2 regions of the Sutcliffiella cohnii genome follow, and region 2 is predicted to be linked to the other one. Evidence: a T-box and tRNA genes for the amino acid it is inferred to sense, from the RefSeq annotation. Region 2 holds a T-box; the other holds one or more tRNA genes.
The links. A T-box is a leader RNA that pairs with one kind of tRNA and senses whether it is charged. The one in region 2 lies ahead of alaS (alanine--tRNA ligase), so its partner is inferred to be a tRNA-Ala.
Positions count from the first base shown of each region.

Region 1: it encodes a tRNA-Ala, which carries the amino acid that the T-box ahead of alaS (alanine--tRNA ligase) is inferred to sense. The anticodon was not compared.

Region 1 is NZ_CP018866.1:3,547,240-3,562,526, reverse strand. It holds gene BC6307_RS17865 (hypothetical protein) at 1-250, shown strand, start outside; gene BC6307_RS17860 (hypothetical protein) at 250-498, shown strand; gene BC6307_RS17855 (DUF3231 family protein) at 825-1,829, opposite strand; gene BC6307_RS17850 (hypothetical protein) at 2,570-2,818, shown strand; tRNA gene BC6307_RS17845 (tRNA-Ala) at 2,913-2,985, opposite strand; gene BC6307_RS17840 (MgtC/SapB family protein) at 3,071-3,772, opposite strand; gene BC6307_RS17835 (DMT family transporter) at 3,893-4,795, shown strand; gene BC6307_RS17830 (hypothetical protein) at 4,963-5,493, shown strand; gene BC6307_RS17825 (hypothetical protein) at 5,537-5,719, opposite strand; rRNA gene BC6307_RS17820 (16S ribosomal RNA) at 6,191-7,742, shown strand; rRNA gene BC6307_RS17815 (23S ribosomal RNA) at 8,112-11,047, shown strand; rRNA gene rrf (5S ribosomal RNA) at 11,164-11,280, shown strand; tRNA gene BC6307_RS17805 (tRNA-Val) at 11,290-11,365, shown strand; tRNA gene BC6307_RS17800 (tRNA-Thr) at 11,540-11,615, shown strand; tRNA gene BC6307_RS17795 (tRNA-Lys) at 11,801-11,876, shown strand; tRNA gene BC6307_RS17790 (tRNA-Leu) at 11,882-11,962, shown strand; tRNA gene BC6307_RS17785 (tRNA-Gly) at 11,976-12,050, shown strand; tRNA gene BC6307_RS17780 (tRNA-Leu) at 12,059-12,147, shown strand; tRNA gene BC6307_RS17775 (tRNA-Arg) at 12,166-12,242, shown strand; tRNA gene BC6307_RS17770 (tRNA-Pro) at 12,247-12,323, shown strand; tRNA gene BC6307_RS17765 (tRNA-Ala) at 12,351-12,423, shown strand; tRNA gene BC6307_RS17760 (tRNA-Met) at 12,446-12,522, shown strand; tRNA gene BC6307_RS17755 (tRNA-Ile) at 12,525-12,601, shown strand; tRNA gene BC6307_RS17750 (tRNA-Ser) at 12,619-12,711, shown strand; tRNA gene BC6307_RS17745 (tRNA-Met) at 12,799-12,875, shown strand; tRNA gene BC6307_RS17740 (tRNA-Asp) at 12,876-12,951, shown strand; tRNA gene BC6307_RS17735 (tRNA-Phe) at 13,117-13,192, shown strand; tRNA gene BC6307_RS17730 (tRNA-Thr) at 13,220-13,295, shown strand; tRNA gene BC6307_RS17725 (tRNA-His) at 13,321-13,393, shown strand; tRNA gene BC6307_RS17720 (tRNA-Gly) at 13,400-13,473, shown strand; tRNA gene BC6307_RS17715 (tRNA-Ile) at 13,479-13,555, shown strand; tRNA gene BC6307_RS17710 (tRNA-Asn) at 13,713-13,787, shown strand; tRNA gene BC6307_RS17705 (tRNA-Ser) at 13,791-13,881, shown strand; tRNA gene BC6307_RS17700 (tRNA-Glu) at 13,896-13,967, shown strand; gene BC6307_RS17695 (GNAT family protein) at 14,274-15,068, shown strand.
Region 2 is NZ_CP018866.1:3,168,933-3,184,219, forward strand. It holds gene BC6307_RS15945 (DUF2536 family protein) at 134-346, shown strand; gene BC6307_RS15950 (YrrS family protein) at 593-1,243, opposite strand; gene BC6307_RS15955 (peptidoglycan D,D-transpeptidase FtsI family protein) at 1,278-3,083, opposite strand; gene greA (transcription elongation factor GreA) at 3,136-3,609, opposite strand; gene udk (uridine kinase) at 3,784-4,419, opposite strand; gene BC6307_RS15970 (peptidase U32 family protein) at 4,426-5,697, opposite strand; gene BC6307_RS15975 (peptidase U32 family protein) at 5,719-6,648, opposite strand; gene BC6307_RS15980 (O-methyltransferase) at 6,645-7,301, opposite strand; gene mltG (endolytic transglycosylase MltG) at 7,581-8,717, opposite strand; gene BC6307_RS15990 (DUF1292 domain-containing protein) at 9,040-9,330, opposite strand; gene ruvX (Holliday junction resolvase RuvX) at 9,341-9,763, opposite strand; gene BC6307_RS16000 (IreB family regulatory phosphoprotein) at 9,767-10,033, opposite strand; gene alaS (alanine--tRNA ligase) at 10,115-12,748, opposite strand; T-box leader at 12,846-13,057, opposite strand; gene BC6307_RS16010 (RNA-guided endonuclease InsQ/TnpB family protein) at 13,309-14,424, opposite strand; gene BC6307_RS16015 (AI-2E family transporter) at 14,655-15,287, opposite strand, start outside.

The DNA.
Region 1 (15,287 bases), 380 kb from region 2:
AATAAACAGAGTAAACATCTCGCTAACAAACAAGTATAATGGCAAATTAAACAAACTTGCGACGTCTTGCGGCTTAAAACCAACTACCTTAGCTTGTTTATTAGTGGAGCGGTTTCTCGATAACCCAGCACTTGTGGAGGAACTGCAAAATGAATATGGAGTACATTTAGCATATAGAGTTATTCCTGTTAAGCACTTTAATAGTAAGGACGTCTCGTACATTTTAAATGGGGAAAGGGATGTTTTTTAATGCACTGGGTGAGTTTTATTACTGGTGTGGTTGTTACCTTATTTGGGTACTCCCTGTTTACAGCTGACAAAAATGAAGATGAAGAAGACGAACTATTAGATGAAGACGTCCTAGTTCATGATTTCCAATCAAGGTACGTAACGCTATCATGTCAGTCTTGTAGGAAGTTAAAACGACATAGAGAAATCGAGCCTAATTTATTTGAATGTACGAAATGCAGACGTCAAACTGACGTAAGGGTATCATAATTTATTTGGACGAAAGGAAAACGACTGTCCACCTTTTTATCCCCCCAACCTCCCCCAAATAAATCGTAAAGCATGGGTAATTTTACAAAGAACACAAAAACGAAAAAACCCTAGAAACGTTGATATAACGTGGTTTCTAGGGTTTTTGTTTTGGTTCTTTACAAAGCGATTCTCTTAACGTACGTAGTAGTTATTAGTGACTTTCACTAAGTACCTTTAAAATATTTTTCGTTTAAATACTGACCAAATCCCGGAAGTTCAATGCTCCACATTAGTTTTTCAAATGCATTCTTATTCACTTATAATTACCCTAGAAATAGAGCTTATTATATTTCTTTTGCAATTTCTTTTCTATTAGGTGCAAGTGGAGGCTGCTCTAACCATTTATTTTGCACCATAATATTAAACCACTTTTTAGTAAGCATAAGATTTTGTAGAATGGTGCTTTCATAAGTGGCTACAAGGTCTGTTCGCATTGCGGATGCTAAACCCGCCCCGTGATATGCTTGTGCAGCTTGGAATAAGAAACCAGTATGATACAACATTAGCTTATCAGAAAAAGGGGAGTCTGTTGAAGTTGTAACCTCAGTCTCCCACGACTTAGGAACTGGTAAATTATCCGTTTGCAAAATTTTTGAAAAACTTTTTATTTGTTGGTCAGCCACTTTTTCAGAATGCCCTAAAAATTTTCTTACTTCTTTTGTTTGTGCGACTTGACTGAATGCGATTGAAAGGGTTTTTGCCATAATACTTTTTTTAAGGTTAAAAGAAATGCTTATGATTTCTGTCGCTGCTAACATCCTCCCCTTTCCGAAAAATCCATCTATGAAATCTTGGCTGGAAACATATTCAGGGTTATTAGCTGAATAAAATAAAGGGTCTCTCTGGAAACTTCCTTTTTCAAGCAATAAATCAATGGTTTGATGATACATCCTTTTTCCATCATTATCACAGGAGTCGTAAAAATACCGTAAGTCCTCTCTTACAGAGACGCCCAATGAAGTTGAGTGTCCTAGCAAACCATGTAACGTCATGATATGTAAATAATTTAGGCAAAATATATCCGTGAATAACCTCTGTTTACCTTTAAAGAGGTCGGATTCAGTAAATCCGATTGGAACTGGAAAACCCTCATTTTTTATAAAAGTAACGATTTGTTGTTTTTGCTTTTCGAATGTCTTGATAGCATCCTCAAAAACAGCTTTAATTTGCTCATCCTCAATAATAGAGACCATGTATCTATTTACAATATCAACTGCAGTCCCATTTACATACTCTCCCCACAAACTTCCTATTTCGGAAGATGTGAGTTTTAATTTATTCTCATCCACATTATCACCTCAATACGCTTTTTAGTAAATTGGGTAAGGAATATGCATCTAATCTTTATTTTTCCTTCTATTTGAATCGTAAATATATTTCATCATCTGCATGGTTTTCAATCCTAGAATTGTTATGATTATGGTATAAGTTGTCAAAATAATCGCAGTTTACCCTAAATATGTAATGCTTCCTGAGTTTTTTGCTATTTTCAAAATAATCACTTCCTAAAACTTAATATATGTAAGTTAATGTACCCATTATCCTAAAATAAATGTATTGTTTCCCTATGAGACGAATCAATAAAAAAGGCAAGCACATTTCTATGCTCACCTTTTTCACAACAACAATGTGAATTAGACGACACTTGCGGAATGCTCAGTGCTTAAATCAAAGATGGCATTCTTAACAAAGATGTTAATCTGGAAGTAGTACTACTAATTAAGAATGCTACTCTAATACCCATAATAATTATGATTGAGAACAAGCTAAAGAGAAAATTCAAAGTATATCCCTCCACATTGAAGTTTAGTGTCAAATGATAACACTAATGTTAGTGTTAATTTGTGAAATAAATTTATTCAGTGGAATACCTAATATAAAATAATATTAGATGAATAAAAATAAAAAAGAGAAACAGCTTATTGAAACTAAGGGTGTTTTAGTTTAATTAGAATGCTAGATCTAATATCAGGGGGGGGCTGGTTAATGTTTAAGAGTGATTACGAGGAACCCTTTATTGGAATAGGAATTGAAGCCTATTGATGTGGAAACAGCTTTAAATATTCCAAACACAAAAGATACTAGACAGGCTATATGTATTTTGATTTTTGGAGGAGAAAGTAAACCTGCTTTTATGGTCGAAATGCTAAAACCCTCCTATATAAGATATAAACCATACAATAACTCATTTTTAACGCAAGGGCACTCTAGACTTTACGGAAGACATTGGGAAGAAGTTGAAAAATTACTTAAGGGAGCAAAAAAACTAAAAAAATAGTCATTCGTCAACAATTCGTCAACAAATGTAGATTTTACTAAGAATGCAAAGGAGTAAAAAAAGAAAAAACCTTGATATATCAAGGTTTTAGGTATGGAGCATAGCGGGATCGAACCGCTGACCTTTTGGCTGCCAGCCAAACGCTCTCCCAGCTGAGCTAATGCCCCGAAATTAAGTATAAACTTATTTTAGTTATTACTTAAAAATCTGTCAATTACTAAAAACAAAAAATCTACAGTACAATACTGCAGATTATCCCATATTCTCGACTTCGACTTGGTATACATCTTGAAGAGACTTCATTGCATAAAAAACATCGGTTGTGTACATTTTTCTATTTGTCATAACGATACAGCTTATCACAATGTCGTTTGATTCTTCCTTTACTTTTACCCTCTTAACGCCAAAACCTTTTCTTTTAATTTCTTTTATTAGGTCTGTTAAATTGGCATCGCGCTCTGTATATAGCTTTACTTTTATTTCTATTTCCTTCAATCTTTTAGGTCCGATCCAACTAATAATGTCGGGTAAAATTTTTACTCCTAAAATAATAAAAAGTACCCCTAATGTTGCCTCTGCATAAAATCCAACTCCGATCGTAATACCAATTCCAGCAGATGCAAGTACAATAGAAGCAGTTGTTAATCCGGAAATGACATCATTATTCCTTCTTAAAATAACTCCAGCCCCTAAAAAACCGATTCCACTAATTATGTAAGAAGGGATACGTCCTGGATCCATTGGACGAGAATATTCTTTTGAAAATAAAAACGCTGACTCATAGGATACAATCGTTAATAGACAGGCTATTACTGATACAATTAAACAAGTTTTTAACCCTAGAGGTTTTCCTTTCAACTCTCTTTCTAAACCGATTATGAAACCAGCAAGAGCAGCTAATGATAATTTTAATAGTACGTTATTTTGGATGGCTTGTTGAAAAAGTTCGAGCATCTTCTCACCCTCTCTCTACTCTTCTTTAATGTTGAAAAAAATAATGTTAGAAAATTATAACAAATTAATGTAAAATGATAAAGGTATTTATACTACATTACCTATAAGGAGATAGACATCATGAGTAAATGGTTTAATCCATATGTAGCCTTAGCGATTGGAGTTGTTTCCGTATCACTTTCTGCTATTTTCGTAAAATTTGCTGAAGCTCCAGCGGGTATAATTGCCTTTTATCGTTTATTATTCTCTGTTCTAATTTTATTACCAGTATTCTTATATAAATATGTAGGAGAATTAAAAGGTATTACGAAAAAAGATTGGTTCTTCTCTACCGTTGCAGGGGTTTTCCTTGCGTTTCATTTTATTCTATGGTTTGAGTCATTAAATTACACGAGTGTTGCTAGTTCAACCGTATTAGTTACTCTTCAACCCTTGTTTGCATTTGTCGGGACATATGTTTTCTTTAAAGAAAAAATTACAATTAAAGCGGTATTCTGTGGTGCAATAGCCATATTCGGTAGTTTTATTATTAGTTGGGGAGATTTCCGAATAAGTGGTATGGCACTGTATGGAGATATTTTGGCTCTTATTGCTTGTGCTTTAGTAACAGCCTACCTATTGTTTGGACAGGAAGTTCGCAAAAGATTATCCCTAATCACCTATACTTTTATTGTATACGGAATAAGCACTATTACCCTTTTCATATATGTTGTTGCAATGAACTATCCATTAACAGGATATGCAAATAGTGATTGGTTATGGTTTTTCCTATTAGCAGTTGTATCGACTCTATTAGGTCATTCCCTATTTAATTGGTCAATAAAATGGATAAGTACGAACGTTATCTCAATGAGTATATTGTTTGAACCCGTTGGGGCAAGTGTACTCGCTTTCTACCTTTTAAATGAATCTATTACGTTAACTCAGTTTATTGGAGGAAGTATTGTAATTTTAAGTATTGCAGTATACTTAAGAGATAATCGGAAAATAAAACAACGGACCAAACATTTAAAAGTAGGATAAAACAGAAGGACTCTTATGAAAGAGTTCTTTTTTATTGTAAAAATTTAATAGGATAATTTCTATATACTACGTCTTACTAATGTTGCATTAAAACTAAAGTGGATAAATAAAAAACGATGGGCAAATAATAATTTTTGTGTAAACCTATTAGAAAGGATATGAGGGTAATGAAGTTAAAAGCTTTTCTCTTTCTGACGGTATTATGTTTATTAGTAGCCTGTGGTAACGATGAAGAAAAGAAGAAGAAGGAAAAAGAAGAAGCTACACCTAAAACAGAAGAAACACAACGTCAAACTGGTAATTATACTACGTTAGAGGAACTAGAAAACATGGACATCAGTTCAGAGAATTTTAATTGGGATGATATTTACATATCAAGAGAAACTTTTAATGAAATATTAAAAGGTTTAACTGAACCAGATGCTGAAGAAGAGGTACTAATTGATCGGGCTGAATATATTGAACCAAATACAATTGAAATTGTAATTAATAATAAAGAGGGAGAATCATTAGAGAATACATTTCAAGCAGTTTTTTTAGATACGTTTATCCGACAGTTTTACAAGCATTCAGAACTATATAAGGAAGAAGAACCTCGAATTCGAATAGTGGATCTTGATGAGGTTGTAGTAGCTGAAAATACAGAACCTATTAACTTCGATGAAGAAGAAAATGCAAACACTGAAGAGGGTAACTAACAAAAAAAGGCTGTCCTTATGTACGGACAGCCTCAATATATATTTACACTAGCTTATTTGCGAAAATAGCAAAAATCATTGCTAAAGTAAAGCTAAAAATAACTCCTTCTCCTCTTACTTTCCCCTTTTTTTCAAATAATTTTATTCCCTCAAAATATGCGTATAAGAATAATCCAACAGAAGACATTAAGGCTACAATCATTGCTACATTTTTTACTAGATCCATTTTGGAACCTCCTATTAAATTTGTTATGCATAGTAGAGCATATGATAGAGGAATAAAAATAATTCTAGTAATTATTAAAAAAATATAGATTAAAGTTAAACGTTCTATTAACATAGGGATATTAAAACTAGTCCTTTGTAGTTCTACTAAATATAAAATACTAATCCGTACTAATGACAATATACTAATTTAATCGTTTCAGTGTACTTTGAAAAAAATATTAAAAAAGGTATTGCAAAATAATTTTCAACATGATATATTATTACTTGTCGCCGCGAGATGGCGCGAAAATAAAAGAAAAAAATAACTACTTGACGAATTGAAGACAAGTTGTTATTATAAGAAAGTCGCTTCTGAAGCGAAAATGTTCTTTGAAAACTAAACAAAACAATAGCGTGCAAGTCGGTTTTTTAAAATCGACAAAACAATAAATTGACGATAAGTCAGCAAACATTTTGAGCAATCAAATACTCTACGGAGAGTTTGATCCTGGCTCAGGACGAACGCTGGCGGCGTGCCTAATACATGCAAGTCGAGCGAACTTCTTTAGAGCTTGCTTTAAAGAAGTTAGCGGCGGACGGGTGAGTAACACGTGGGCAACCTGCCTGTAAGACTGGGATAACTTCGGGAAACCGGAGCTAATACCGGATAATATATAGTACCTCCTGGTACTATATTGAAAGATGGTTTCGGCTATCACTTACAGATGGGCCCGCGGCGCATTAGCTAGTTGGTGAGGTAACGGCTCACCAAGGCAACGATGCGTAGCCGACCTGAGAGGGTGATCGGCCACACTGGGACTGAGACACGGCCCAGACTCCTACGGGAGGCAGCAGTAGGGAATCTTCCACAATGGACGAAAGTCTGATGGAGCAACGCCGCGTGAGCGATGAAGGCCTTCGGGTCGTAAAGCTCTGTTGTTAGGGAAGAACAAGTGCGAGAGTAACTGCTCGCACCTTGACGGTACCTAACCAGAAAGCCACGGCTAACTACGTGCCAGCAGCCGCGGTAATACGTAGGTGGCAAGCGTTGTCCGGAATTATTGGGCGTAAAGCGCGCGCAGGCGGTTTCTTAAGTCTGATGTGAAAGCCCACGGCTCAACCGTGGAGGGTCATTGGAAACTGGGAGACTTGAGTGCAGAAGAGGAGAGTGGAATTCCACGTGTAGCGGTGAAATGCGTAGAGATGTGGAGGAACACCAGTGGCGAAGGCGACTCTCTGGTCTGTAACTGACGCTGAGGCGCGAAAGCGTGGGGAGCAAACAGGATTAGATACCCTGGTAGTCCACGCCGTAAACGATGAGTGCTAAGTGTTAGAGGGTTTCCGCCCTTTAGTGCTGCAGCTAACGCATTAAGCACTCCGCCTGGGGAGTACGGTCGCAAGACTGAAACTCAAAGGAATTGACGGGGGCCCGCACAAGCGGTGGAGCATGTGGTTTAATTCGAAGCAACGCGAAGAACCTTACCAGGTCTTGACATCCTCTGCCACCTCTAGAGATAGAGCGTTCCCCTTCGGGGGACAGAGTGACAGGTGGTGCATGGTTGTCGTCAGCTCGTGTCGTGAGATGTTGGGTTAAGTCCCGCAACGAGCGCAACCCTTGTTCTTAGTTGCCAGCATTTAGTTGGGCACTCTAAGGAGACTGCCGGTGACAAACCGGAGGAAGGTGGGGATGACGTCAAATCATCATGCCCCTTATGACCTGGGCTACACACGTGCTACAATGGACGGTACAAAGGGCAGCAAAACCGCGAGGTCGAGCCAATCCCATAAAACCGTTCTCAGTTCGGATTGTAGGCTGCAACTCGCCTACATGAAGCCGGAATCGCTAGTAATCGCGGATCAGCATGCCGCGGTGAATACGTTCCCGGGCCTTGTACACACCGCCCGTCACACCACGAGAGTTTGTAACACCCGAAGTCGGTGGGGTAACCTTTTGGAGCCAGCCGCCTAAGGTGGGACAGATGATTGGGGTGAAGTCGTAACAAGGTAGCCGTATCGGAAGGTGCGGCTGGATCACCTCCTTTCTAAGGAAAATCACGCTCATTGTTTTGTTTAGTTTTGAGAGATCATTCTCTCGTTCTATATTGGAAGAACTAAAGCGAGGAACCGTGCTAAAAGGTATTGTTGCTTATTTCTAACCTTTATTTGTTCTTTGAAAACTAGATAATATAAGTAATCAAGATACATTCACAAGTATCGTTCATCTTAGTAATTTTCTAATGATAACAATTCGCTGTTATCAACGAAACCTAATTTTGGGTTGAATACTAAGACAAATTAGAAGCGAGCAGGTTGAGGAAGCGACTGAGCGAGCGCCGGAGTGTACAAAAGCGTACATGAGGACGTGAGCGAAGGAAGCTGACTAGAGAAGCCGAAGCTTATCATTTGTCGACGGTTAAGTTATTAAGGGCGCACGGTGGATGCCTTGGCACTAGGAGCCGATGAAGGACGGGACTAACACCGATATGCTTTGGGGAGCTGTAAGTAAGCTTTGATCCAGAGATTTCCGAATGGGGAAACCCACTACTCGTAATGGAGTAGTATCCTTACCTGAATACATAGGGTATGGAAGGCAGACCCGGGGAACTGAAACATCTAAGTACCCGGAGGAAGAGAAAGCAAACGCGATTTCCTGAGTAGCGGCGAGCGAAACGGAATTAGCCCAAACCAAGAGGCTTGCCTCTTGGGGTTGTAGGACACTCTATACGGAGTTACAAAAGAACGGGGTAAACGAAGCGACCTGGAAAGGTCTGTCATAGAAGGTAAAAACCCTGTAGTTGAAACCTCGTTCTCTCTTGAGTGGATCCTGAGTACGGCGGGACACGAGAAATCCCGTCGGAAGCTGGGAGGACCATCTCCCAAGGCTAAATACTCCCTAGTGACCGATAGTGAACCAGTACCGTGAGGGAAAGGTGAAAAGCACCCCGGAAGGGGAGTGAAAAGATCCTGAAACCGTGTGCCTACAAGTAGTTAGAGCCCGTTAATGGGTGATAGCGTGCCTTTTGTAGAATGAACCGGCGAGTTACGATTACGTGCAAGGTTAAGTTGATGAGACGGAGCCGTAGCGAAAGCGAGTCTGAATAGGGCGTCATAGTACGTGGTCGTAGACCCGAAACCAGGTGATCTACCCATGTCCAGGGTGAAGTTCAGGTAACACTGAATGGAGGCCCGAACCCACGCACGTTGAAAAGTGCGGGGATGAGGTGTGGGTAGCGGAGAAATTCCAATCGAACCTGGAGATAGCTGGTTCTCTCCGAAATAGCTTTAGGGCTAGCCTTGAGTAAAGAGTCTTGGAGGTAGAGCACTGATTGGACTAGGGGTCCTCATCGGATTACCGAATTCAGTCAAACTCCGAATGCCAAAGACTTGTTTCTCAGGAGTCAGACTGCGAGTGATAAGATCCGTAGTCAAGAGGGAAACAGCCCAGACCGCCAGCTAAGGTCCCAAAGTATACGTTAAGTGGAAAAGGATGTGGAGTTGCTTAGACAACCAGGATGTTGGCTTAGAAGCAGCCACCATTTAAAGAGTGCGTAATAGCTCACTGGTCGAGTGACTCTGCGCCGAAAATGTACCGGGGCTAAACGTATCACCGAAGCTGCGGACTGTTCTTACGAACAGTGGTAGGAGAGCGTTCTAAGGGCGTTGAAGCTAGACCGTAAGGACTGGTGGAGCGCTTAGAAGTGAGAATGCCGGTATGAGTAGCGAAAGAAGGGTGAGAATCCCTTCCACCGAATGCCTAAGGTTTCCTGAGGAAGGCTCGTCCGCTCAGGGTTAGTCGGGACCTAAGCCGAGGCCGAAAGGCGTAGGCGATGGATAACAGGTTGATATTCCTGTACCACCTCATTCCGTTTGAGCGATGGAGGGACGCAGGAGGATAGGGTAAGCGCACTGTTGGATATGTGCGTCCAAGCAGTTAGGCTGGATAAGTAGGCAAATCCGCTTATCCTAAAGGCTGAGCTGTGATGGCGAGGGAAATATAGTACCGAAGTTCCTGATTCCACACTGCCAAGAAAAGCTTCTAGCGAGGAATATGGTGCCCGTACCGCAAACCGACACAGGTAGGCGAGGAGAGAATCCTAAGGTGAGCGAGAGAACTCTGGTTAAGGAACTCGGCAAAATGACCCCGTAACTTCGGGAGAAGGGGTGCTCTGTTAGGGTGTTAAAGCCCGAGAGAGCCGCAGTGAATAGGCCCAGGCGACTGTTTAGCAAAAACACAGGTCTCTGCGAAGCCGTAAGGCGAAGTATAGGGGCTGACGCCTGCCCGGTGCTGGAAGGTTAAGGGGAAAGGTTAGCGCTTTGGCGCGAAGCTTTGAACCGAAGCCCCAGTAAACGGCGGCCGTAACTATAACGGTCCTAAGGTAGCGAAATTCCTTGTCGGGTAAGTTCCGACCCGCACGAAAGGCGTAACGATCTGGGCACTGTCTCAACCAGAGACTCGGTGAAATTATAGTACCTGTGAAGATGCAGGTTACCCGCGACAGGACGGAAAGACCCCGTGGAGCTTTACTGTAGCCTGATATTGAATTTTGGTACAGCTTGTACAGGATAGGTAGGAGCCTGAGAAGCCGGAGCGCTAGCTTCGGTGGAGGCGTCGGTGGGATACTACCCTGGCTGTATTGAAATTCTAACCCGCGAGCCTTATCGGCTCGGGAGACAGTGTCAGGTGGGCAGTTTGACTGGGGCGGTCGCCTCCTAAAGAGTAACGGAGGCGCCCAAAGGTTCCCTCAGAATGGTTGAAAATCATTCGTAGAGTGTAAAGGCACAAGGGAGCTTGACTGCGAGACCTACAAGTCGAGCAGGGACGAAAGTCGGGCTTAGTGATCCGGTGGTTCCGCATGGAAGGGCCATCGCTCAACGGATAAAAGCTACCCCGGGGATAACAGGCTTATCTCCCCCAAGAGTCCACATCGACGGGGAGGTTTGGCACCTCGATGTCGGCTCATCGCATCCTGGGGCTGTAGTCGGTCCCAAGGGTTGGGCTGTTCGCCCATTAAAGCGGTACGCGAGCTGGGTTCAGAACGTCGTGAGACAGTTCGGTCCCTATCCGTCGTGGGCGTAGGAAATTTGAGAAGAGCTGTCCTTAGTACGAGAGGACCGGGATGGACGCACCGCTGGTGTACCAGTTGTCTTGCCAAAGGCATAGCTGGGTAGCTACGTGCGGACGGGATAAGTGCTGAAAGCATCTAAGCATGAAGCCCCCCTCAAGATGAGATTTCCTTTAGCATTATGCTAGTAAGATCCCTGAAAGATGATCAGGTTGATAGGTTCGAGGTGGAAGCGTGGCGACACGTGTAGCTGACGAATACTAATCGATCGAGGACTTAACCAATGTATATGAACGATACGAACTATCTTGATGAAAATATTATCTAGTTTTGAAAGAATAAAAAAACACTTGATTTTTTATGAAAAGTGAATATAATTATTCTTGTCACTTAATAATAGTCTGGTAATGATGGCGAAGAGGTCACACCCGTTCCCATACCGAACACGGAAGTTAAGCTCTTCAGCGCCGATGGTAGTTGGGGGCTGTCCCCCTGCGAGAGTAGGACGTTGCCAGGCTGTTATAACGGAGGATTAGCTCAGCTGGGAGAGCACCTGCCTTACAAGCAGGGGGTCGGCGGTTCGATCCCGTCATCCTCCACCATTATTATTTAACTAAACTAAATATGCCGGTGTAGCTCAGTTGGTAGAGCACGATCGAATACGCTTCGAAGGAATCACTTCAGCGCACAAATCGAGCTGCTACTTGAATAATCTTTCTGAGATTTGGGTGACGGCTATTAAAAAGAAGTAATAGTTTTAAATGCAAATTATATATGCCGGTGTAGCTCAGTTGGTAGAGCAACTGACTTGTAATCAGTAGGTCGTGGGTTCGACTCCTATCGCCGGCACCATTTATTAAGTGCCATTAGCTCAGTCGGTAGAGCACGTCGGAATTTGCTACGAAGCATAAGCTTCAGCGTACATGCCGAGCTGCTACTTGAATTAACATCCTGAGGCATGGACGTCTAAAGGAAACACTTCTTCGAATAGTATCATGCTTACAGTTGTATTAGACTTTAGGCAGAATAATAATTAAGTGCCATTAGCTCAGTCGGTAGAGCATCTGACTTTTAATCAGAGGGTCGAAGGTTCGAGTCCTTCATGGCACACCATCTACGCGGGTGTGGCGGAATTGGCAGACGCGCTAGACTTAGGATCTAGTGTCTTTGACGTGGGGGTTCGAGTCCCTTCACCCGCATAAGTAAATATTAGCGGAAGTAGTTCAGTGGTAGAACACCACCTTGCCAAGGTGGGGGTCGCGGGTTCGAATCCCGTCTTCCGCTCCACGAAAGTTGCCGGGGTGGCGGAACTGGCAGACGCACAGGACTTAAAATCCTGCGGTAGGTGACTACCGTACCGGTTCGATTCCGGTCCTCGGCACCATTTTTAAAAATAAGAATAGCGCCCGTAGCTCAATTGGATAGAGCGTTTGACTACGGATCAAAAGGTTAGGGGTTCGAGTCCTCTCGGGCGCGCCATTCACGGGAAGTAGCTCAGCTTGGTAGAGCACTTGGTTTGGGACCAAGGGGTCGCAGGTTCAAATCCTGTCTTCCCGACCAGATAACATTTTAATTGATTTAACTCATGGGGCCTTAGCTCAGCTGGGAGAGCGCCTGCCTTGCACGCAGGAGGTCAGCGGTTCGATCCCGCTAGGCTCCACTTATCTTTAATAAAATACTTTGGCGGTGTAGCTCAGCTGGCTAGAGCGTACGGTTCATACCCGTGAGGTCGTGGGTTCGACTCCCTCCGCCGCTACCAAAGGACCTTTAGCTCAGTTGGTTAGAGCAGACGGCTCATAACCGTCCGGTCGTAGGTTCGAGTCCTACAAGGTCCACCATGTATCATTCATAATTCGGAGGAATACCCAAGTCCGGCTGAAGGGATCGGTCTTGAAAACCGACAGGGGTGTTAAAGCCCGCGGGGGTTCGAATCCCTCTTCCTCCGCCATATTATATTTATCATTCAAGAAATTATATCGTTCGAATGATGAAAAATGGCTACTTTAGAAAAAGAATATGTAGTAATTTTTATCGTCGCGGGGTGGAGCAGTCCGGTAGCTCGTCGGGCTCATAACCCGAAGGTCGCAGGTTCAAATCCTGTCCCCGCAACCAGGTCCCGTGGTGTAGCGGTTAACATGCCTGCCTGTCACGCAGGAGATCGCGGGTTCGATTCCCGTCGGGACCGCCATTATAAAAATTAATATTTAGGCTCGGTAGCTCAATCGGTAGAGCAACGAGCAAAGCATCATCGAAATTACTACGAGTTGTACTCGTCGAGAGGCTTCTTGAATAATCTTCCTGAGACGAGGACAATGGATACGAAAGACAAAGTTTAGGCCCGAAAATATTAAATGGCTCGGTAGCTCAGTCGGTAGAGCAATGGACTGAAAATCCATGTGTCGGCGGTTCGATTCCGTCCCGAGCCACCATTTTAATTATTATTATAAATCTTAAATGCCGGTGTAGCTCAGTTGGTAGAGCAACTGACTTGTAATCAGTAGGTCGTGGGTTCGACTCCTATCGCCGGCACCATCAATATTATTAGTACATTACCATGGCGGTTGTGGCGAAGTGGTTAACGCACCAGATTGTGGCTCTGGCACTCGTGGGTTCGATTCCCATCAATCGCCCTTTATGCGGGTGTAGTTTAATGGTAAAACCTCAGCCTTCCAAGCTGATGTCGTGGGTTCGATTCCCATCACCCGCTCCATTTAGGGGCCTATAGCTCAGCTGGTTAGAGCGCACGCCTGATAAGCGTGAGGTCGATGGTTCGAGTCCATTTAGGCCCACCATATTTTATTCCACCATAGCTCAGCGGTAGAGCAACGAGCAAAGCTTCATAGAATAACTGCGAGTTGTACTCGTCGAGCAGCATCTTGAATTAGCTTTCTGAGACGAGGACATTCGGCTATATGAAATCTAGTTCGTAAAAGAAAATAATATTTCTATTCCACCATAGCTCAGCGGTAGAGCATTCGGCTGTTAACCGAAGGGTCGTAGGTTCGAATCCTACTGGTGGAGCCATTTGGAGAAGTACTCAAGTGGCTGAAGAGGCGCCCCTGCTAAGGGTGTAGGTCGGGTAACCGGCGCGAGGGTTCAAATCCCTCCTTCTCCGCCAGCTATATGAAATTTGGCCCGTTGGTCAAGCGGTTAAGACACCGCCCTTTCACGGCGGTAACACGGGTTCGAATCCCGTACGGGTCATCTAAACAGTAGTCTATAAGACTACTGTTTTTTCTTTTGCTAGGAAACTAAAAAAATTGTAACTTTGTAGTGAACAGTATAACCTATTTGTCTCTTCTAGGACGAGCGCATAAACCAACTGCAAATTTTCTGTTACGTCCATATGACATAGCAACTCGAATTATCCTAGTTACCACTGCATTTCGTTTCCTCTTTCCCTTTGTTTAAAATGGTTGATTCTATCCATATTTCTATAGTTTGTTATAATAAATATAGTTACACAACTAGATCGACATCTTACTCTTTTAAGTAGGAAGTGAATTTAAGATGTTACCTTTTAATCTATCAAAACAGCTAGAACTCTCCGAAATTAATATGGTTACCTCACGATTACGTGCCCTTCAACAAATATCTAATAACGAATTAGGTGTAAATATTACTCAATTTGGCAATGCAACTGCCTTTTCAATTAATGGTATACCTGGTCCAGCTTACAATACAGTGAAAGGATTAACAGATGCAGAAGAACATCTTTTAGATGAAATCTTTTTCCATTATGCCGCGAAAAAAATTCCAATACAACTAGAGATAGTACCTGGACATGTAAGCTCACGACTGTTATCCAAACTTCCAAACTACGGAGTTTCTCACAAAGATTTTCATACTACATTGTTTAGTTCTGGGTCAAAGCCAACTATTCATAAGTTAAATAGCCATGTAAACATTACTGAATTAACCGTTGAACAGTTTCATCTATATGGAGAAATTTATGTAAAAGCTTTTAACATGCCAACTTCTTTTAAAGAAGCAGTAAGTGGAAACAACATAATATTGCATGGTTTAGAAGGTTGGAAATTCTATTTGGCCACTATTGAAGAAAAGCCAGTCGGAGTAGGAGTATTACATATACATCATCATGTTGCAACTTTAGCTGTAGCCGCTACACTTCCAGAAAAGCGTGATAAGGGTATACATACTAGCTTAATATATGAACGCATATATGATGCTTTAGGTAGTGGTGCTCAATTAATATGTGGACAAGCTAAGTATGGAAGTGTTAGCCATTATAATATGCACAAGTTGGGCTTACAAGTAGCTTATACGAAAGCTCTATGGTCCTAATATAAAAATAATGTACTATCCTTCCATCTAAGTATCGTTTGGAGAAAGTATAAGATAATACAACACCTAACATTTATACAAGAATCTTAATTTTATGGTTTACTTTTATATATAGTATGTAAATGCAAAAAGCTCGTTTATTACGAGCTTTTTTTTTGCAAGTAAATTAAGAAAATGGTGGCATTAAGTTTTCACAGTATAAAAATAGGTCAAAATATA
Region 2 (15,287 bases):
AAAATAATAACTGTTCTTAATCTACCATACATACACCATTTCATCAATAAAAATGTACTTGATTCCATTGTTTTCTTCTTATAGATTATTTGGTAGGATAGGCTAATAGGATTTGTTTTTGGAGGGACTAATAATGAATTTAGATTTTCAACTGTTAGAGGATAAAATTGAATTTTTTGAAGCTGCAAATATAAAAGAATTACAAAAAAAAATCGACGAACAAATTGAACATAACCGAGCGATACTTTTAGCTGTACATTCTGTCTCACACCAAATGCATGTAACAGAAGAAGGCAAAACATTTTATAGCGCAGTCGTTCATTTTAAATTAAAGAAAAACATTTAGTATTTTGGCAATCGGAGGAAAAGGGAAGTTTGAGCTTGACCTAGCCGCCGAAGCTAGACATCTCCCCGCGGGGACGCACAGGACGTGCTAGTGTCGACCGTGCGACAGACGAAAGCGGTACGGTCGACCAAGCAAGCGTCTGTAGCGAAGTGAAACGAACAAGCTTATATCTGCAATCCTACTTTAAGGATGGTTAGACATACAAAAAAGTGCACCCATTTATCCGGATGCACTTTTTTTCGTATCTTACATATCCTTATCAACCGTTTGCTCTAGCTTAACAGGCTTCCAACCTTCATTTGTGACCCATTGTAAATACACTCTGTAATGCTCATTAGAAGCTTTCACCGTTACTCGAGCAATTGCAGCATGCTCATTTCCACCGTTTCCTAAAAACCATAACGTATAATCATTTTCCTGTACACCTAATGCACGATTAATCGCAAGAATTTTCTCCGACCAATCTACATGATTTGGATCATAAACCGAAGCATGTGGCTCTTGCTGGTTAGTACCAACTGGTGCCCAATTACCAGTTAACGTTCGAATAATAGTTTCATCATCCGATACTTCCTCTTCCATTGTAACTGGTTCTTCTTCTTCATTACTTTCCTCAGTAGCTGGTGGCTCTTCTGATTCGTTCGCTTGTTCTTCAGGCTCTTCTTCCGTTACACCTGTTTCCTCTTCTTCAGGCTCCTTATTCTCTTGTGAATCTCCTACAACAGGGTTCTCATCGTTGTTCGTTGTTGCTGGTGCAGTTGAACTACTTCCGAAAAAAAGTTTTACGGAAAAGAAAATGATTAATAAAAACACAATCGCAATTAAAATATTATAAATTTTATTAGATTTCTTTTTTCTAGCTGTACGACTATATCTTGGTCCGCTTACGTAAGACAATAGTTTCTCCTCCGTTTTTCTTTATCTTTTTTTATTATTGTAACAGGGCTCTCCCCTCTTTTAAAGTTTCATTGTGCTTATCCTTTTCAAAAATATTTTCTACCATTTGATAAAAAGCATTTGCCATCGCCTTCCTACTGTTCTCCGTTTCTAAATCTACTACAACTAGTGCATATTTAGGTTTCTCAAACGGAAAGTAACCTGCAAACCACCGGTTAACTAAAGGAACTCCGTTACTATTTCGTAGACCGGTTTCCGCTGTTCCACTTTTTCCAGCTACAGCGTATGGTAACTTATGAAAACTATGACCAGTTCCTTTTTCGTTTTGAACAACTTCTCTCAATAAATGTTGCAATTTAATAGTTGTATATTTAGAGACTCCTTCCACCTTTAAAGAATGGGATGGAAATTCATAAAGTGGCGAACCGGTACGGTAATGAATTCCCTTCACTACCTTTACCTCCATTGCTTTTCCTCCTCTAGCAATTGTGGCCATCATATTAGCAATCGCTAACGGTGTTACGCGCACTTCCTTCTGTCCTATTGAAGTTTGCGCGATTTCTTTTTGGCTGCGCTGACCATCACCCCATATAATTCCTGTTTCCTCTTGTGGAATTTGTTTAAAGTCCCTTAAATGAAAGACATTACCTTTCCAGCCGCTTGGCTCAATTAGACCAAGTCTACTAGCATATGTTTCGATAATACCAGGCATTTTCTGTTCTAATTCATAACCTAATGATGCAAAAGTATAATTACAGCTTTGCGCAAAACTCTCTTCAAAGGATAACGCGCCCTGCCGCTCTCCTCTTTCACCGTATAAATTTAAATTACAGTCAAATGGACGATTAGCCTTCACTAAATTTTTTTCAATAGCGGCTGCGGCAATGACTGTTTTGAATACAGAGCCAGGGAATTGACGTTCCAACATATAGTTTTTTGTCCCATTGTCTCCGAACGGGTCATTCCAATTAATATCCGGCTTTGAAACCATTGCAAGAACTTCATTTGTATCGATATCTAACAGTACGATTCCACCTTTTTTTATCCCTGCCTTTTCTACTATCTCTTCGGCAATTTGTTGCACTTCTCGATCAATAGACGTTTGAATTGTTAATGGGTAATACGGATTAGCTGGTGCACTATACCTCACATCTAATCCAAAAAGAGGACCACCGTTTCGATCAACGTGGTACAACAGTTTTGTTGAACCTTCTGGTAATAAAAATTCATCAAAGGCTAACTCTAATCCGGTGACACCAATAGGAGTTTTTTTGGAAAAATAATCCACTTTTATTTTATCTTCGTACCGATTCATAAATTCTCGTTCGTTTTCACTTGTTAAGCCAATTAAATGTTCCGCTTTTTTATCATCAATTCGAAATGAACGAACCATCGAAATGATTCCTGGAAACTGTAAGTCTGTTATCTCTTGCATCTGCTTTTCTGTTAATTGAATTGCCTGACCGTTTCGCTCTAGCAATACTGGAGTAGTAATACTCTCCACTACCCGCTCTAATGTATATGATGGAACATGTAAAATAGACGCAAGTTCTTCCTTCGGCCAATCTAATTTTTTTAAGAAGGGGAACAATATTACTGTTGGATAAAAATCGTGGGTAAGAGCTTTTCCATGTCGGTCTACGAAATGACCTCTACCTTCCTCGACAACTAAACTTTGCGTACGCTGTTCTACGCTTTTTTCTATTAAATTAATTCGTTTCGTTGAAAAAGATTCTGTACTTATCAGTTGAATTTGCATTAATCTACCAGTAAGGATTACAAATAATATAATTAAGAAAACACTTAAAGTTTGGATTCGGCCTTTCATCTTTTGATGCATAAAAAACACCTCATCTTCATTTTGGACGAGGTGTTTCTTTTTTAATCTTATATTATTTTATGTTAACGATTTTAACGTTCATTTCTCCACCTGGAGTTTGAATCGTCACTTCATCGCCAACTTTTTTACCCATTAAAGAACTGCCCATTGGAGATTCATTTGAAATTTTACCTTCAAAAGGATCAGCTTCTGCACTACCAACAATCGTATATGATTCTTCCTCTTCATCTGGAAGCTCTTTAAATACAACCGTTTTACCTAGAGTTACAACATCGCTATTTGCATCTTCTTGAATAATCTTTGCGTTACGAACCATTTGCTCTAATAAAGTGATACGTCCTTCCACAAACGCTTGCTCTTCTTTTGCAGAATCGTACTCAGAGTTCTCGGAAAGGTCACCGAAGCTACGTGCTATTTTAATACGCTCTACTACTTCTTTACGGCGTACCGTCTTTAATTCCTCTAATTCTTTTTCTAATTTTTCTTTCCCCGCTAATGTCATTGGATAAATTTTTTCTTGTGCCATTTATATTCACTCCTTCTAGTATTCACTTTCCCTTTTTGGTAAGAGGTTGTTGTATCTTCCATATTCAAAAAAGTGGGTCTTCTATGTATATGTGGAAAAAGATGTACCCATAAAATGGAATACATCAAACATTCATTTCCACTATTGGAAAAATCTCTAACTTCCCATATATTATTACATAATCGCCTTTTGTTCAAGAATTGTTTGAATTTTTGTTACCATTAAATCAATTGCTACATGATTTTGTCCACCTTCAGGAAGGATAATATCTGCATAACGTTTCGTAGGTTCAATAAATTGATTATGCATTGGACGTACCACATTCACATATTGATCAATGACCGAGTCGATAGTACGACCACGTTCTTTAATATCTCGTAAAAGGCGACGGATAATACGAATATCTGCGTCGGTATCAACAAATAACTTAATATCCATTAAGTTTCTTAATCTTTCGTCCTCTAATACGAGAATTCCTTCTAAAATGATAACTTCTTTCGGATCCACTTCAATTACTTTATTTGAACGAGTGTGTAACGTATAATCATAAACTGGTTTATTAACAGTTTTATGCTCTAGTAATTGTTTTATATGCTCGATTAATAAATCATTGTCAAAAGCAAGTGGATGGTCATAGTTTGTTTTTAACCGTTCTTCAAAAGGTAATTCTGATTGATCTTTGTAATAATAATCTTGTTCAATAATTAATATAGATTGGTTTTGGAAATGTTCATAAATTGATTTTGTAACACTTGTTTTCCCCGAGCCAGACCCACCGGCTACACCAATAACAATTGGTTTTTTACCCATTAGCAGTTATTGCTCCTTTCGCATCATGTTGTATGGGTATATTGGCTGTTCCACTTTAAATTTCACGATTTGAAGCGGGTGACGAGCTGCATCTAACTCATTACCGTCCTCATCCCAAATTTTTTCTACTTTTTGTGTGAAGTTTTCAATTTCCGGTCCAAAAAATTCTACTTCATCACCAGGTTTAAAGTAATTACGTTGTTGTAACGTAACCATTTTCGTTTCTTGATCATAATCAAGCACTAAACCGACAAAATCAAACGTCGTCTTTTTGCTATGATTACCAAACATTTGCTCTTTATACCCAGGAACTCCTTCAAAAAATGCTGTCGCAGTGTCACGATTCGCACATTTATCAAGCTCTTTTAGCCATTCTTGTTGAATGACAAAATTTTCTGGGTCGGCACAATATGCATCAATTACTTTTCGATAAACACTTACAACTGTGGCGATATAATGAATCGATTTCATTCTACCTTCAATTTTTAAACTATCAATGCCTAGTTCAATCATTTTCGGAATAGACTCGATAAGTTTTAAATCTTTCGGACTCATCGCAAAAGGTGCATCCTCTTCGGTATATAATGGATTTTCAGTACCGTTATCAATTGTATAAAGATCATAATCCCAACGACATGATTGACAGCAACCACCACGGTTAGAGTCACGAGCAGTCATATGATTACTTAGTACACAACGTCCTGAGTATGCAATACACATTGCACCGTGAATAAAAGTCTCAATTTCAATGTCTACTTTTTCTTTCATTTCACGAATTTCTTCTGCACTTGTTTCACGTGCTAGTACGACACGCTCTAATCCTTCTTCTTTCCAGAACTGAACCGCTTTCCAGTTTGAGAGGGATTGTTGTGTACTTAAATGAACTTCAATACTCGGTGCAACACGACGACATGTTTCAATAATTAGTGGGTCGGCTACAATAATTCCGTGTACTCCTGCTTTTTCAATACCACGTAAATAATCTTCTAAACCATCAATGTTTTCATTATGGGCAAAAATATTAGTTGTTACATATATTTTTGCACCATATTTACTAGCAAATTGAACACCTTCTGCCATTTCTTCAAATGTGAAGTTATCAGCATTTGAACGGAGGCCATATTCTTGTCCACCAATGAAAACTGCATCAGCACCGTAACGAACGGCGATTTTTAATTTTTCTAAATTACCAGCTGGTGCTAGTAACTCAGGTTTTTTCACAATTACACGTTTTCCGTCAACTATTTTTGATATTTTATCATTAATAATCGTTGTCATTTCTGTAACCCTCCCTTGTTTTTAGTAAACTGTTTCTTTAAAGAAGAATCCTGTATCTAACGGGCGGTGTGGCTGTTGCTTTTCTTCTATTTGTTGTAATAAATCTTCTTTTACATCTTCATATTGATCACGATCATCAACACATAAATCAATGGCTTGGCGATAGCTTCTCGTAACATCGACAATGTATTCACGTGTTTGTAAAATACCATCTATTTTAAAGCTGTCAACCCCAGCGTCAATCATTTCTTCCAACTCATCAATAATACACATATCATTAGGACTCATAATATGTGTTCCATTTTCATCTTCAAAGATTGGATATTTATTTCCACGCTCTTTATCATGAAGTATCATGTTTTTACCAAGCTTACGATTTTCTATTTCCATCGCTTTTCCTTGATATTCAAAGTAGTTTCCTAATAAGGAACGTTTAGATTGGAACATGCAAACCATTCCATGAACTTGTACTTCAATTTCAACTTCTGCATTTTCTTTCGTTTCTACGATACTCTCCATATTGATTTCACGAGCTAGCACCGCACGTTTCGCACCTTTACGACCCCAATAGTTACATGTGTAGTAGTTTGTACCAGTAGTTTCCGTACTCCAATGTAACGTTAAGTTTGGTGTAGATTCTTTTGCTGCCATTAATACAGCTGGGTCTCCGAACATAACTGCATCGGCGTTTACACTAGCTAAAAATGTTAAATATTCTCCGAGCTCGTCCACTTTTTCGTTATGGAAAAGAGCATTCATTGCAACATACACTTTTTTTCCGTTCGCATGTGCTAGTTCTATTGCTTCTTTTATTTCATCACGGTTAAATTCCCCGGCAAGACGTAGCCCATAACGCTCTTCTCCAATGATAAAAGCGTCTGCGCCTGCATCAATTAATTCTTTCATATGTGCAACATCTATTGGTGTTACTAATAATTCAGGTTTTTTCATTTCATTTCACCTCTTCTTTTACTAATAGCAATACCATCACCAACTGGTAAAATAGTCGTAATATAATCTGGATGATTCATTAACCACTGATTAAAATGGTCAATTTTTTTTACTAAACTTTTTTTTCTACGTGGCTGAAGGTTGCTATAATCTGTAGCAACTAAACCTTTATAGAGGACATTGTCTGTAATGATGACGCCGTCAGGTTTTAAAAGCTTTTCATACATTTTGAAAAATCGTTCATATTGTCCTTTTGCTGCATCAACAAAAAGAAAATCATAAGGTGCAGCGTTCGTTACATCAGAGTGCTCCTCTAATGCATCTCCTAATACTAAATGGATTCGGTCTTGCAAGGTTGCTTCCTTCACAAATTGAACGGCTAAATTATAACGTTCTTCATCCCTCTCCACAGTAACAATTGTTACATCTGGAATCGCTTCTGCCATTCTTATCGCTGAATATCCAATCGCCGTTCCTATTTCAAGGATTTTTTTTGGTTGGTGAAGCCTTAACAGTTGAAGTAATGTTTCCATTCCGACAATATCCATTATTGGTACCGTTTTTTCTTCTGCTAAATGTTCCATTTTCGTAATTAATTCATTCCGAGGAGCAATAAGGGATTGTAAGTACGAAACAACTTCTTGTTTTTGTATATCCACGTTCCGGCTCCTTTCCCAATTTTTATCATAGAAAAGAGAGTTCTACTCTTATAAGGAGAACTCTGTTGTTAGGCGATTTAACCATCTATAGTGGTACTAATAATGCCTCATTTTTTCTTGTAAAACTTATTGTTAACACTTTTTAAGATGTAAATTTATAGTAGACTAACGCATAATAAATAATAGTGTATTTCTGTCCATACGACAACTTGATATATTTTATCATAAAAAGAGAGGGAATGCGAATACAATTCACACCCCCTCCATTATCCATTATTCACCAGAACCTGTTATATGAGTTGCACGATCCCGATTATGTTCTTCTAATGTTCGGTTAAACAACACTTTTCCATCTGGTGTTGCTAAAAAGTAAAAATAATCTGTTTCTGCAGGGCGTAATGCTGCAATAATAGAAGTTTCACCTGCATTTGCAATTGGTCCGGGTGTTAAACCTGGGTATTTATACGTGTTGTAAGGTGATTCTACCTCTAAATGAACGAATAACGTTCGGTCTAAATGCTCCCCTAAAGCATAAGCGATAGTTGGGTCTGTTTGTAAAGGCATGCCTGTTTCAAGTCGATTATAAAAAACACTAGAAATATTTTCACGGTCGGTTTGAGCGGTTGCTTCTTCTTCAATTAAACTTGCCATCGTTAATACTTCATGAATAGTCATTTCTTTTTCTTCCATCTCTGCAGAATACTGTATGATGACTTCTTGCGTTTTTATCAACATTGTTTCGACAATTGTTTCTATTGACGGATTTTCCTCATAGAAAGGATATGTTGCAGGGAATAGGTATCCTTCTAACGGGTACATAACATCTTCTGTTAATATCTCCTCTGTTAATAACACAGGAAAGCGTGCCATCATCTTTTCAACAAACGCAGGATCATTTACTGTTTCTAAAAATTCTTCTTCGTTAACGTTTGCTCGATTCGAAAGAATAGTTGCAATTTCGGTTAATTGACGACCTTCTGGAATCGTTACTTGGAACACTACTTCTTGCATTATTTTCCCTTGTTTCAATTCTTCCATAATATCGTCTAATGTCATGGCAGGGCTTAGTGCATACTCACCAGCCTGAAAGCCTGATTCATTTTTGAATTTAACATAGTAGCGGAATATTTTCGCATTGTGAACTATTCCATTTTCTTCTAATATATTTCCAATTGCCGTTACGGAAGAACCTATCGGAATTTCGACAACTGTCGTTTCTTCTGCATTTTCATCTACTGGTTGTAAAGAATTTTTAACAAAACTATACCCACCAGCAACTATCGCAGTTAAACTTAGCATAAGTATTATAAAGACGATAAACACGATGCGACGAACTAATTTCGCTTCATGATGCTTTTCTAACAGTTTTTCTTTTATATCAGTTTCTTTCTCTTTTCTCTGTTCTGCCAAAAAAACCCCTCCTCTCGCTCAAATATATATTATACAACAAGTCTCTCTATTTTTTGACAAAAAACTTCGACAAATATATCATTATCTTTTTCTTTATTGCAGTGGAGTATGTTGAATAGAATTGGTAATTGATTGAAATTTTGAAGAGTGTGTGGCGAATAGGAGTATATTGGTTTCTGCTAATTGTAAAATGTGATAATTCATCTTGGACAGGTATTTTTAATTGTGGGTGGAAAATTACTGTTTAATTACGATAACTTCACTCTCTATTTGGATAATGTATCATAACAAAAAAAAGCACCATATTCGGTGCTTTTTCCGTTTATTCTCCGCCTTCGTCTTCTTCTAAAAACGTGTTTAACATTTCTTCAATCATGTCCCACTCTTCATCTGTTTCGATTGGGTCTAGGTTTCCACCTTCGTCCCCTTCTCCAGGAATGAAGCTTGATGCGTGGATTTCTATATCATCAGCATCATCTTCTTCTGCTCCAACAGGGTAATACAATACATATGATTTGCCGAATTCTTCCGATTCAAACGTAAATAAGATCTCACAAAGTTGTTCGTTTCCTTGTTCATCTACTACTGTAATTTGATTTTGACCATGTTCCATTTCATTCACCTCATATTGATGTTTTGCTGTCTAAATAACCTTGTAAGATCATGACAGCAGCTAACTTATCAATTACTTTCTTTCGTTTTTGTCTACTAACATCTGCGGAAATTAACATCTTTTCAGCGGCCATCGTTGTTAAACGCTCGTCCCATAGTACGACAGGGAGACCAGTTTTAGCAGTTAATTTATCTGCATATTGCTGGCTTGCCTCCCCACGAGGGCCAATTGTACCGTTCATATTTTTCGGTAAACCAACAACGACGAGTTCTACACCATATTGTGCAATAATTTGCTTTAGGCGTTTAAATCCTAAATTATTGGTTGCCTCATCAATCTTTATCGTTTCCAAACCTTGTGCAGTCCATCCTAATTCATCACTAATGGCAACTCCTACCGTTTTGGAACCAACATCTAATCCTAATATGCGCATGTATTACTCCTTACGATGATGTTCTAAATAGGACTTAACTAGTTCCTCAATTAATTCATCACGTTCTAATTTGCGAATTAATGATCTTGCATCTTTATGTCTTGGGATATATGCAGGGTCACCAGATAAAAGATATCCGACAATTTGGTTAATCGGATTATACCCTTTTTCTTGTAATGCTTCATAAACAGTGAATAATACTTCTTCCACATTTGTTTCCATTGAGTCATCCTGAAAATTAAATTTCATCGTTTTATCAAAGGAGCTCATGTCATGCACCTCACTTTAAGATTTCTTTTGAAATCTGGCTTGTCAATAGTTACCTCTATTGTACACCATTTACCATCAATGTTAAACGGATTTTACCCATTCTTCGACATATTGTAATGCTTCGTCCACTTTACTTGCATCTTTTCCGCCTGCTTGAGCCATATCTGGACGGCCACCACCGCCACCACCACAGCGAGTAGCAACTTCTTTCACTAGCTTTCCAGCGTGGTGTCCTTTTTCAATCAGGTCTTTCGTCACACCTGCCGTAATATTCACTTTGTCACCTTGAACGCTAGCTAAAACAATTACTGCAGAACCAATCTTGACTTTTAATTCATCAACCATGGAACGTAAGTTGTTCATATCAGTAGCAGGAACTTTTGCAGCGAGCATAGAAACCCCATTAACTTCTTTAACATTATTGAGCACATTTTGCGCTTCAATATTGCTTAGTTTCGTTGATAGAGATTCTTTTTCTCTTTGTAGTTCTTTAATTTCTAGCATTAAAGCGTCAATACGACTTGGAGCATCTTGCGGCTTCGTTTTTAACTTTGCAGACACGTCTTTTAATAATTGAACTTGGTCATTTAATAAACGGTATGCAGCTTCACCTGTTACAGCTTCCATTCTACGCGTTCCAGCACCAATTCCAGATTCAGATACGATTTTAAATAGTCCGATTACGGATGTGTTTGGAACATGACAACCACCACAGAGCTCTAAACTGTATTCTCCAACTTGTACAACACGTACAACATCGCCGTATTTTTCACCGAATAAAGCCATAGCTCCCATTTCTTTCGCTTCTTTAAGAGATTTATAATCAATGTTCACATCGATATTTGCCCAAATTTTCTCGTTTACGAGTGATTCAATCTTTTCTATTTCCTCTTGTGTTACTTGGCCGAAGTGTGAAAAGTCGAAACGTAAACGATCAGAAGTTACTAGTGAACCTGCTTGGTTAACGTGACCACCAAGCACATCTTTTAACGCTTGGTGTAAAAGGTGAGTTGCCGTATGGTTTTTAATGATTTGTTCACGGTTTCCACGGTCTACCTCTGTAGAAACAGTAACACCACTCTTGATAGTTCCATCTAAAACTACTACTGTGTGTAAGTTTTGACCATTAGGAGCTTTTTTAACGTCCTTCACTTTTGCTTTACCGGTGTCGCTAATGATCAGTCCTGTATCAGCAATCTGTCCTCCACTTTCAGCGTAGAACGGAGTCTCTTTAAGTATAAATTGTACTTCTTCGCCCTCAGTTGCTGCTTCCATTACTTCGCCATTTTTCACTATTACAGACAATACTGTCTCATTCGCTAACGTATCATAGCCAACAAAACTACTCTCTTCTTTAATCTCACCTAATGCTCCACCTTGCACTTGCATAGAATCAACATCTTGACGAGCTGCACGTGCACGTTCACGCTGAAGCTCCATTTCTTTTTCGAACCCTTCGTGATCAACAGTCATTCCATTTTCTTCAGCAAATTCCTCTGTTAGCTCAATTGGGAATCCGTAAGTGTCATAAAGACGGAATGCATCCACTCCGGAAATAACATCTTTTCCTTCTTCTTTTGCCTTTTGTAAAATAGTTGAAAGAATTGCAAGCCCATCATTTAATGTTTCATGAAAACGCTCTTCCTCCGTACGAATCACTCGTTGGATAAACTCTTGTTTTCCCTTTACTTCCGGATAGAAGCTTTCCATAATTTCTGCAACGACAGGTACAAGTTCAAACATGAAAGGACGATTAATATTTAATTTTTTTGCATATCTAACAGCTCTTCTTAAAAGTCGACGTAAAACGTATCCGCGTCCTTCATTGGAAGGTAACGCCCCATCACCAACGGCAAACGTTACTGTCCGTACGTGGTCAGCAACTACTTTAAAAGCAACATCTAATTCTGCTTCCTGACGATATTTTTGTCCAGAAATTTGCTCTGTTGCATTAATAATTGGGATAAATAAGTCTGTGTCAAAGTTTGTTGGTACGTCTTGAATAACAGATACCATACGCTCTAATCCCATACCTGTATCAATGTTTTTCTTTGGTAATGGTGTATATGTACCATCAGGGTTATGATTGAATTCAGAAAATACTAAGTTCCATACTTCTAAATATCTTTCATTTTCCCCACCTGGATAAAGCTCTGGATCATTAAGGTCATTTCCATATGCTTCGCCACGGTCATAAAAAATTTCTGTATTCGGTCCGCTTGGTCCTTCTCCGATATCCCAGAAGTTCCCTTCTAGTCGAATAATACGCTCAGCTGGAACACCGATTTTTTCGTGCCAATAACGATAAGCTTCATCGTCTTCTGGATGAATGGTAACAGATAATTTTTCTTGGTCAAACCCAATCCATTTATCACTCGTTAAGAACTCCCAAGCCCACTCAATTGCTTCCTCTTTGAAATAATCGCCGATGGAGAAGTTTCCTAGCATTTCGAAAAATGTATGATGACGTGCAGTTTTCCCGACGTTTTCAATATCGTTCGTACGAATGGACTTTTGTGCATTACAAATACGTGGGTTTTGTGGAATAACACGTCCGTCAAAATATTTTTTCAATGTTGCTACACCACTATTAATCCAAAGTAAGGACGGGTCTTCGTGAGGTACTAATGAAGCACTCGGTTCTACAGCATGTCCTTTTTCTTGGAAAAAGTCTAAATACATTTGTCTAACTTGAGCTGAAGTTAATTTTTTCATTTTCCTTAACCTCCTAGAAATATTAGCTTTACAGAATGGAACTCGCATAAAGCATTCGGCAAAATCTTTTTTACAAACAAAAAACTCCCGTCCCCAAAACAGGGACGAGAGTATCTCTCGCGGTACCACCCTGATTATGATAGAATCATTTTCTACCATCTCTCAGATGCATTAACGGCGCACGCCGGCAGGTTTTACGCTGCACTCCAGATTAGCGTTCGGTTACTCTTCATCTTAGAATTCTTTCAGCCTAGGAATTCTTCTCTTTTAAGATGGGCTGTAACGTACTCGATCTTTCATAGTGTTTCATCTTATGTAAGCTTTTGACTTGATTATATTTTAACGAACATCCCTTTGTCAATGTTCAGTCAACAACCCACCACTTAACGACCTTGCGGGCTGTTTGAAGTGGGGGCTTGCGTCTGTAAGAGTTTGACAGTGTTTCTGCCCTTGCAGAGAACAACTACGCTTATTCCTACCCAGTAGTGCGAACGAGCTATGCTCTCCTACCTTAGCGTGGCGGAACATAAGGACGGTTGACTTCGCCCCTACCGCAAGAGTTATACTCCTGTGGTAACTACACCAATATGTTCAATTCCTTTTCGGTGTAGATTCATTGCACCAATACGGTCATCATTTGATTGATATTGGCAATTTTTACATGAAAAAGTGTGTAACTTTTTATTGCGATTTGCTTTTTCAATGTGTCCACATTTAGGGCAAGTTTGAGAAGAATATTTGGGGTCTACTGCTATTACTGTTTGACCATTTAATTCCGCCTTGTATTTAAGCATTTGACGGAACTGATAGAATGCCCAAGATACAAAAACATAGCGGTTTTTCACACGCACTTTTTCTGTTGCAGAACGAACACCTGTTAAGTCTTCTAAAACAAACATCGTACCTCTAGGGTATAGATCAACGAGTGCCTTTGTAATTCGATGGTTTACATCCGTTACATAACGGTTTTCTCTTGAACCGATTTGTTTTAGTTTCTTACGAGCAGATGGTGTCTGTCGCATTTGTAACTGTTTGCGGGTAGCTTTAAATACACCACGCTTATGCTTAACAACATTTCCGTTGTAAAAAGTGGTTTTACCTTGACTATCATAAGTAGTCGCAAGAAAGTTAATACCTAAATCAACACCAACGATATTGTTTACATTTACATAATCTAGCTTTTGATACTCTTTAGTCATCGGAATATGTAAGAACCACTTCTTGTACTTATTAACTAATTTAGCAGTACCGAATTTCCAAGTGCCATTGAAGTATTTCTTCATAGCCTTTCGCTCATAATTTAGCTTTAAACGACCATCCAGTGTATTCACACTAAATTGATTTTGGGTTAGTGAGTAATCACGATTCCACACAAGGTCATATTCTGGAAGTTTAAATCCAATCAAAGACCATTCATGTCCATTCGATTTTGCTGTCTTGTAGCGGGCGATTACAGTTTTCATCACAGATTGAGCCATTTGGCTTTTTAGTCCAAATTGATTTCGTAAATCAAAATAATATAAGTCGTTAAGTTTTACTTGATTTAGATTTTTCGTTTCGAATATGTGTTTCGATAACCAGTTACAAGCCTTACGATAAGCATTAGTTGTTATTTTTAGACTATCAGCTTGACTATCAGAAACATAGATTTGTATTTTTGCAGTAATGGTAGACATTATTTTCACCACCTTTCACTAACTAAATTATACTAAAAACTTTAGTGGAAGGTACATAACGAAAAAAGAGAAAGGAGGGCAAGGCTGATGTTTCAGATACTTATTATGGTACAAAACCTTACGATTTACTGTACCATACCGTATCTGACGGCAATTCCACCCCACTTATCGTTGGACTACGCCCTTCACACGGCCCTTCACACGATTGAAGTGGGGGTATCCTTGCCAATTTAGATGAAATGCTTACTAATATGCATAATAGTTACCTTTAAAACAGCAAATATAGGGACGGCTACAATTAAGCCTATAATACCACCAATTTCTCCGCCTAGTAATAATGCGAAAATAATAATAACAGGATGTATGTGTAAGCTTTTTCCTACTATTAACGGCGATAAAATGTTTCCTTCTGTAAATTGTAATGCAAAAATTATTATTGCAACAATGATTACCATCTTTACTGATATCGTTGCCGCAATAATAACTGCAGGTAAGGCACCAATAAACGGTCCGAAATACGGGATGATATTTGTAACCCCTATAATAATACCTAGTACTAATGGATATTCCATTCCTGCTAGCCATAAGCTTATAGTTGCCAAAAGCCCAATTACTAAACAAACTAATAATTGACCACGTATATAATTTCCGAGTGATATATCAACATCTTTTAAAAAGGCAATGCCACCTTTTCTCCATTTCCTTGGAGTGAGATACCATGCGGTTCGCTTTACTAAGTCATAATCCTTTAATAAATAAAAAACTACAAAAGGTATCACTATTATTACGAATATAGAATTTAGTAATCCTTTTATGCCATTAATAATTTTCGCCGTATAATCAGCAATTATTGCCTCAAAATC